DNA from 3 places in the Arthrobacter sp. OAP107 genome. Region 3 is predicted to be linked to each of the others. Evidence: predicted binding sites of a transcription regulator. Region 3 holds the regulator's gene; each other region holds the start of a gene.

Region 1 (2,261 bases), 1.5 Mb from region 3:
CCCAGGCAGACCGGGAACAGCTCGCCGCCGTGCGGGTCGCGGTGGATGAGGTGGACGAGCAGATCGTCACGCTGATTGCCCGCCGCGAACGCCTGATCCGCATCGCGGGAACCCTGAAGGGTGATGACGCTGAAGTGCGGGCCCCGGGCCGCGTGGAGCGGGTTATCGAGCACGTGCGCCAGGCCGCCGAGAAAAAAGAAATCGACCCGGACATCGTGGAAACCACGTACCGGGCCATGATCTCGAAGTTCATCGAGCTTGAGATGAAAATCCACAACGACAACAGCTGAGCTGTTTACAGTCGCGTGAACTGTTTATGATCGCCTGAGTCGTCCATTGGCACGATGTTGTCCAGCCGTTGTCCATAGGCACGCCGGGGCCGCGGGGCGGCCGATCGGGCTGCTGCCCGGTGCCGCTCGCGGGGCCGCTGACCCTCTAGAGCTTCTCCTCGACAGGGACGCCGGACTGGAATTCCCGCCCGTCGGCCTCGCTGAACGCGGACATGAGGTGGCTCTTGTCGAGCCCCATAACCGTGCTCATGGGGAAGTTGCCCGTGATGGTGTTGCCCGAGTGTTCAACGCTGCTGATGTCGAAGTTCTCCTCCGTGCCGTCGTGGCTGAAGGAGTAGATCGAGACCGCCTCGCCGTTCATGAACTCGATTCCCAGCCTCCGTTGATGTGAATAATCCGGAGTGGCAGCAACGAGCCCCACAACAAAGGCGCCCGATGCTGGAATGCTGCCGTCGATATCGAACCTGGCCACCAATGTGCTTTCTTTGGCGGCGATGCTTACCTGCTTCAGGAGCGCGTCATTGGAACTCATGGGACCATCCTGCCCTGTGAGCCGCCGTCCGTCCACACCCATCTAGGTTTTGTCCCCGGCCCGGCGTAGACTGGAACTATTCGAATACATATTCGACTACCTGTGTATTATCCGCAGGATGGGATTGGTATCCGGAGGCACCATGGGAACGTTCAGCGAGTCTGTTGACGTCGTCTGCGCACCTACAGGTGAGCCGGCGGAGCTTCGGTGGGGCGGCAGGGAATACCGGGTCTGCGCTGAACCCCTGCGCTGGTACGAACGCCGCCAGTGGTGGGCCGAAGAACGGCGTGCCCCGCTGGGAAGCGGCCCCGGGCTTGTGGACCATGAGATCTGGCGGGTGCAGGTCCGCCCTGCCGGCAGAAGCAGCCCGCCGGAAACTCCGGCTGCAGAACCGGCTGAACCACTAACCCTTGACCTGGTGCGGCATACCGGCAGCGGACGCTGGCGGCTGCTCCGGATCCACGACGCCCTCAAACCCAGAGACGCACTCCGGCAAAAATCAGCATGAGCTTCACTCACCTACACGTTTCCACCGCCTTCAGCGCCCACTACGGCGTCTCCTGGCCGGATGAACTCGCCCAGGCGGCAGCGGCCCAGGGCGCAACCGCCCTGGGCTGCACGGACCGGGACGGCCTGTATGGCACCGTAAAGCACCTCAAGGCATGCATGGCTGCCGGGATTGACCCCGTGGTCGGCGTCGACCTGTCAGTGTTCGACGACGAGGGTGACCACGGGGTCGGGTTGCCTGATGCCAGGGTTTCCAAAACCCGGTTTTCCGCGGACCGCGTCACCGGGCGGGTGGTAGTGCTTGCGCACGGACACAACAACGGGGCAGGGTACAAGGCCCTGTGCCGGCTGATCTCAGACGCACACGCCCGCACCTCGGGCAAGGCCGGGGGAACAGTGCCGGTCGCCGTCACCAGGGCTGAACTCGCCTCACGCGTCCTGGAACCGGAAACCCTGAAACCGGTGCTCACCGTTCTGTTGGGACCGGATTCCGACGTCGGGCTGGCACTGGGCGGCCGGCGGTACCTCCGCCCCCGCACCCTGTTCAAGGGCTGGCTGGACGCCATGCCGGCCGGAAGCGTCGCGGCAGAGATCGTCACCCACCTCAGTGCACCGGGGGAGCCAATGAGCACGGCCCATGCGGTCCGCATGCTCAAGCTGGCTCAGGAGTACAGCGTGCCGGCCGTGCTCACCAACGCAGTCCGTTACTGCGAGGAGGACGGTGCCGCCACCGCCGACGTCCTGGACTCCGCACGCACGCTGAAGTCACTGCCAGAGCTCTCCGCCGCGCCGCTGCTCCAGCCCAACGGGCAGGGCTGGCTGAAAACCCCGGACCAAATGGTGGAGCTGGGCAAGGAAATCATCCATGCCGCCGGCTACGGGTCCGCCGATGTCCAGGTGCTGCTGTCGCAGACTGAGGCGCTCGCGGACCG
Region 2 (2,261 bases), on a different contig from region 3:
ATGCTGTAGACCTCGAGCCAGGCCGAGTACCGGCCCAGCAGCTCCATCACCCGGGCGCTGATGTCCCCGTAGAGCTCGTAGTTGGACGAGAGCGCGACCAGTCCCCATTCCTTCGCCCGCGGGGCGAGTTTGAACCAAGGCTCGCCCATCGGGATGCCCAGGGCCTTCGCTTCAGGGGAGCGGGTGACGGCGCAGCCGTCGTTGTTGGACAGCACCACCACCGGCCGGCCTTCCAGGGACGGGTCGAAGGCACGCTCGGCCGAGGCGTAGAAGCAGTTCACGTCCACATGCGCGATCTGCGGCATCCGCCGCATCACCGCCGGCCTAGACATCGGATTCCCCAGGACAAAAGCGCCCGCCAGGCATGGCTTCCTCAGACATGGTGCAGGCACCTTGTTGCGACGCCCCACACGCTCAGCTCGGACAGGGCGGGGACGCGGATGTCCGGGTACTTGGGGTTCTCCGCCTGCAGCACCACGCCGGTGGCGGTGATGCGCAGCCGCTTGATGGTCAGCTCCCCGTCCAGGACCGCGACCACGACCGACCCGTCGGTGGGTTCCAGGGCCCGATTCACGATGAGCTCGTCCCCGTCGCTGATGCCGGCGCCTTCCATCGAGTCTCCGGTCACCCGCACCACGTAGGTGCTGGTGATGTCCTTGATCAGGTGCTCGTTCAGGTCGATCCGGCCGTCGAAGTAGTCCTGCGCCGGCGACGGGTACCCCGCCGCGACCGGCACCGGGGAGACCAGCACCGACAACAACGACACGCCCGCATCTAGCACACGGGGACCAACAATGACGCCCACAACACACCTTTTTCGAATATATGTTCGATAGGTTTCTAGTGTAGACCCGGGGTCGGACAGTAAAGAATCCCCCAGGTGCATCGGGCACACGAGGCCCTTGCCCCGGCGCTTGGACGCTACGGGTTGCACGCCAATGGGGACAGCTTTGAGCTGTGCGTAGGGCTCCACCTGCCCCCAGTGGGCACAATCCGTTCACCCGGTCTGGTGGTCTGCCTCCGCTGTCCGGGGGGCGGGGTTACACGGTGCCGGTGCGGGGTTTGCGGCCGCGTTGCCGGCCGGAGCGCCAGCCCGGCAGCATCTCATCCAGCGCGCCTGCCTTGGCGGGTTCGAGTTCGCCGCGGCGTGCCTTTTGGCGCTGGGCGTGTAGCCAGACGCCGAGGTCGTGTTCTTCCCCACTCAGAACGGCCTTGTGCCGGGGCCAGTCGTGCCCGGCCGCCCGGTACCGCAGCAGGGCGGCGAGCCGGTCCTGCCACCTGGTCTCATCGGCCACGGACCGCGGCGGCCGTTGCCAGTCCGGGAGGGCGGCGAGCCCGTCACGGTAGGCGGGTGCGAGTGTCCCGGCTGCGGCGTCGCGGCGGCGCCGCTCCAACCAGGACGCCAACGTCCGCTCGTCCGCGTCGGCGGCGGTGCGCGAGGGATACCGGCTGGTTTCCTGGACCAGGGCCACGAGCTGGTGCATGCGCGCCAGCCCCTGCCCGCTCACCTGCACTGGCGGTGGGCCGGCGGCTTTCTCGTGCTCAGCCTGCAGCCCCGGGTCCGTTCGAAGTGCCACGGACAGGTGGTAACCGATCGTCGCGGCCGGGGCCCGGGTGAGCGCGGCGATCCGGGAGCGGGTCAGCCCGCCCCGGTACATCAGCACCCACTCCGCGTTTGGAGCCGCAGTACGCCGCCTGGTCGTCACGGCACTATCCTGCCACCCGCACCGCTCAACGACCTGCCGCGAAGTCCATCCTGCATGGCGTGCACGCGCCTGGGGCTGCCCTTTCCGCCGGGGCCGGGGTGCATGGGGGACAGCCCGGCCCCCGGCGTCAGGGCCGGCAGGCTTTGCCCGTGACTGCGGCCCGGTGGGGATGAGACAACTCTGTCTCGCCAACCTTGGGGAAAGCACGGACCGCCTTGGGGGTCCATTGGCCGTCGGCTGGGAGCAAGGACATGCTCGCAGGGCTCGCACCCATGAGGGCGTCCGCTGGCGCGGCCGACTGTCGGGGTCCAGGGTGCGCCGTCGCAGAGCTCCGTCACCCCCTGAACCCGTTGTCTACGTCTTCGACGTTTTTTGGCTGCTGTCCTTCGGATTGTACGTGCCCGCTCCACCCCGTCTAGCCCCTTTCGTTCCTCAAGGGGCCCGCGGCCCGGGGAATCGGCTGCGGCGCTCCTGCGTCGCTTATTTCCTTCGCAGATTCCCCGGCCCTTGCCCTGCCGGGTAGACGGGACTCCACGGGCACAGCTCCGCGGTGCT
Region 3 (2,261 bases):
CGGCGAGACCGGTGGCGCTGTCAGCAGCCTTTGCCGGCGAGTTCAGCAGCCCGGTCAGTGACAGGATCACGGCGGCGAGCAGGACAAGCGGGAGGCCGATCAGGACAATCCGGCCACGGCGGGTGAGGCGCAGCCGCGGCGGCTTGCCGGGCCGGGAAACTGCCGTAGAAGTTACTGCTGCTGTTGAAGCTGACATGGCGTGAGCCCTCCTGGACCAAAGTTGTACTGCCTCGCGTTCGAACAAACAGTTCGAACACCGGACTGACAAGCGGCCCTCACTAGAACACATGTTCGAACTTTGCTTTTCCTAGTTTTAGCATCTATCAACGAATTAAGTCGAGACTCGCTAGAACAAATGTTTGAAAAAGCCCAATGGCTGGCCTACGTTGGAAATCAAAGAACAACCACAACTGCAGTTGATCAGCAGGGTCTGACATTTTTCAGGCCGGAAGTTCCCGGCCTCTGCAGCTACCGCAACCGGGAGGAACGGAAAGGCGTTGGCGAACATGGCAGCACAGGCCTCTGACGGCAAGGCTCCCCAGCGCAGCCCGCGGTCTCAGCGGACCCCCAAGGGACTTACAGTCCGCCAGAAGAAGATCCTGGAAACCATCCAGCGTTCGGTCAACGAGAACGGCTACCCGCCGTCGATGCGGGAAATCGGTGACACCGTAGGCCTGGCCAGCCTCTCCAGCGTGACCCATCAGCTTTCGCAGCTGGAAAAGCTCGGCTACCTGCGGCGCGACCCCAAGCGGCCGCGCGCCATGGAGGTCCTGATGCCGCTCACTCTGGATGCGGGAACGGCGAAATCCGGCGGTGACAAAGCCCCGGCCCCCAGCACGGCAGGCGGCTCCGTGTCCGAACTGCCCAGCGCGATGGACACCGCCATGGTGCCGCTGGTTGGCCGGATCGCGGCGGGCGGTCCCATCCTCGCGGACCAGATGGTGGAGGAGCTGATGCCGCTGCCCCGCCAGCTGGTGGGCCATGGCGAACTGTTCATGCTCAAGGTCGCGGGCGACTCCATGGTGGACGCCGCCATCTGTGACGGGGACTGGGTTGTGGTCCGGCGGCAGAGCGACGCCGTCAACGGCGACATCGTCGCGGCACTGCTTGACGATGAGGCCACCGTCAAGACCTTCCGGCAACGGGACGGCCACACCTGGCTCCTGCCGCAGAACACGCAGTACGAACCCATCCTCGGCGACCACGCAGTGGTCATGGGCAAGGTGGTTTCCGTACTTCGCTCGCTGTAGCCCCCTGGGGCTTGTCCCCACGGAATCTTCGGCAGAGAACTTTCGGCCCCGGGCTGCTGCAGCCCGGGGCGTCCCTATGCCTGGGCGCCGGCGAGCCTCTCCAGTGCCGCGATGGCGGTCTTCCGGTCGGTCGTTGGCCAGAACGGCGGCAACGCGGCCCGCAGGAACCCGCCATAGCGCTCCGTGGACAGCCGGGAATCCAGCACGGCCACCACGCCCTTGTCATTCGTGGACCGAATGAGACGCCCCGCCCCCTGGGCAAGCCTGATGGCCGCGTGCGTGGCGGATACCGACATGAAGCCGTTGCCGCCGGCCTGGGCAACAGCCCGCGACCGCGCCGTCATCAGCGGATCATCAGGGCGCGGGAAGGGAATCCTGTCAATCACCACCAGGCGGCATGACCCGCCCGGCACATCGACGCCCTGCCACAATGACATCGTGCCGAACAGGCAGGTGTCGGGTTCATCGGCGAACTGCTTCACCAGCGCCGTCATGGTGGACTCACCCTGGCAAAGAATGCTGACATCCAGCCGGGTGCGCAGGGCATCTGCTGCTTCCTCTGCGGCCCGACGGGAGGAGAACAGACACAGCGCTCCCCCGCCGGACGCGCGGATCAGTGACTCGAGTTCGTCCAGCGCCTCGGGCGACGTGCCGCGGCCAGGCTTCGGCAGGTGGCCCGCCACGTAGAGGATTCCCTGCCGGGGATAGTCAAAGGGCGAACCCACGTCGACGCCGGTCCAGCTCGGGGCGCCTTCCCCGACCAGGCCCAGCCCGCCCGCAGCGGGTTCGAAAGCAGAGCCGATGGCGAGGGTTGCCGACGTCAGCACCACGGTGTGCCCGGCGAACAGGCCTTCCCGGAGCCGGCCCGCGACGCTCAGCGGGGCGATGTTGATCAGGGCCGGGGCGGTCTCGTCAGGCGCTGAGTATCCCTGCTGGGGATCAAACGTGCTGTTCCGGGAGAACCAGACCACCTCACGGTTTTCCCGGGCGGCGACGAGCCGTTCGCAAAGC

Evidence for each region. The regulator LexA, encoded in region 3, represses DNA repair genes until DNA is damaged. The targets are predictions, from matches to a motif close to TCGAACANNTGTTCGA.
Region 1: the regulator LexA is predicted to act here: its motif matches at 903-918, upstream of ABIE00_RS09630 (DUF6504 family protein).
Region 2: the regulator LexA is predicted to act here: its motif matches at 818-833, upstream of ABIE00_RS25420 (LexA family protein).

What each region holds. Positions count from the first base shown of each region.
Region 1 is NZ_JBEPOK010000001.1:2,045,058-2,047,318, forward strand. It holds gene ABIE00_RS09620 (chorismate mutase) at 1-290, shown strand, start outside; gene ABIE00_RS09625 (hypothetical protein) at 436-822, opposite strand; gene ABIE00_RS09630 (DUF6504 family protein) at 965-1,330, shown strand; gene ABIE00_RS09635 (DNA polymerase III subunit alpha) at 1,327-2,261, shown strand, end outside.
Region 2 is NZ_JBEPOK010000002.1:145,933-148,193, forward strand. It holds partial or broken gene ABIE00_RS25415 (Y-family DNA polymerase) at 1-332, opposite strand, end outside; gene ABIE00_RS25420 (LexA family protein) at 374-805, opposite strand; gene ABIE00_RS25425 (helicase associated domain-containing protein) at 1,041-1,706, opposite strand.
Region 3 is NZ_JBEPOK010000001.1:3,513,045-3,515,305, forward strand. It holds gene ABIE00_RS16140 (LysM peptidoglycan-binding domain-containing protein) at 1-196, opposite strand, end outside; gene lexA (transcriptional repressor LexA) at 507-1,250, shown strand; gene ABIE00_RS16150 (ATP-dependent DNA helicase) at 1,325-2,261, opposite strand, start outside.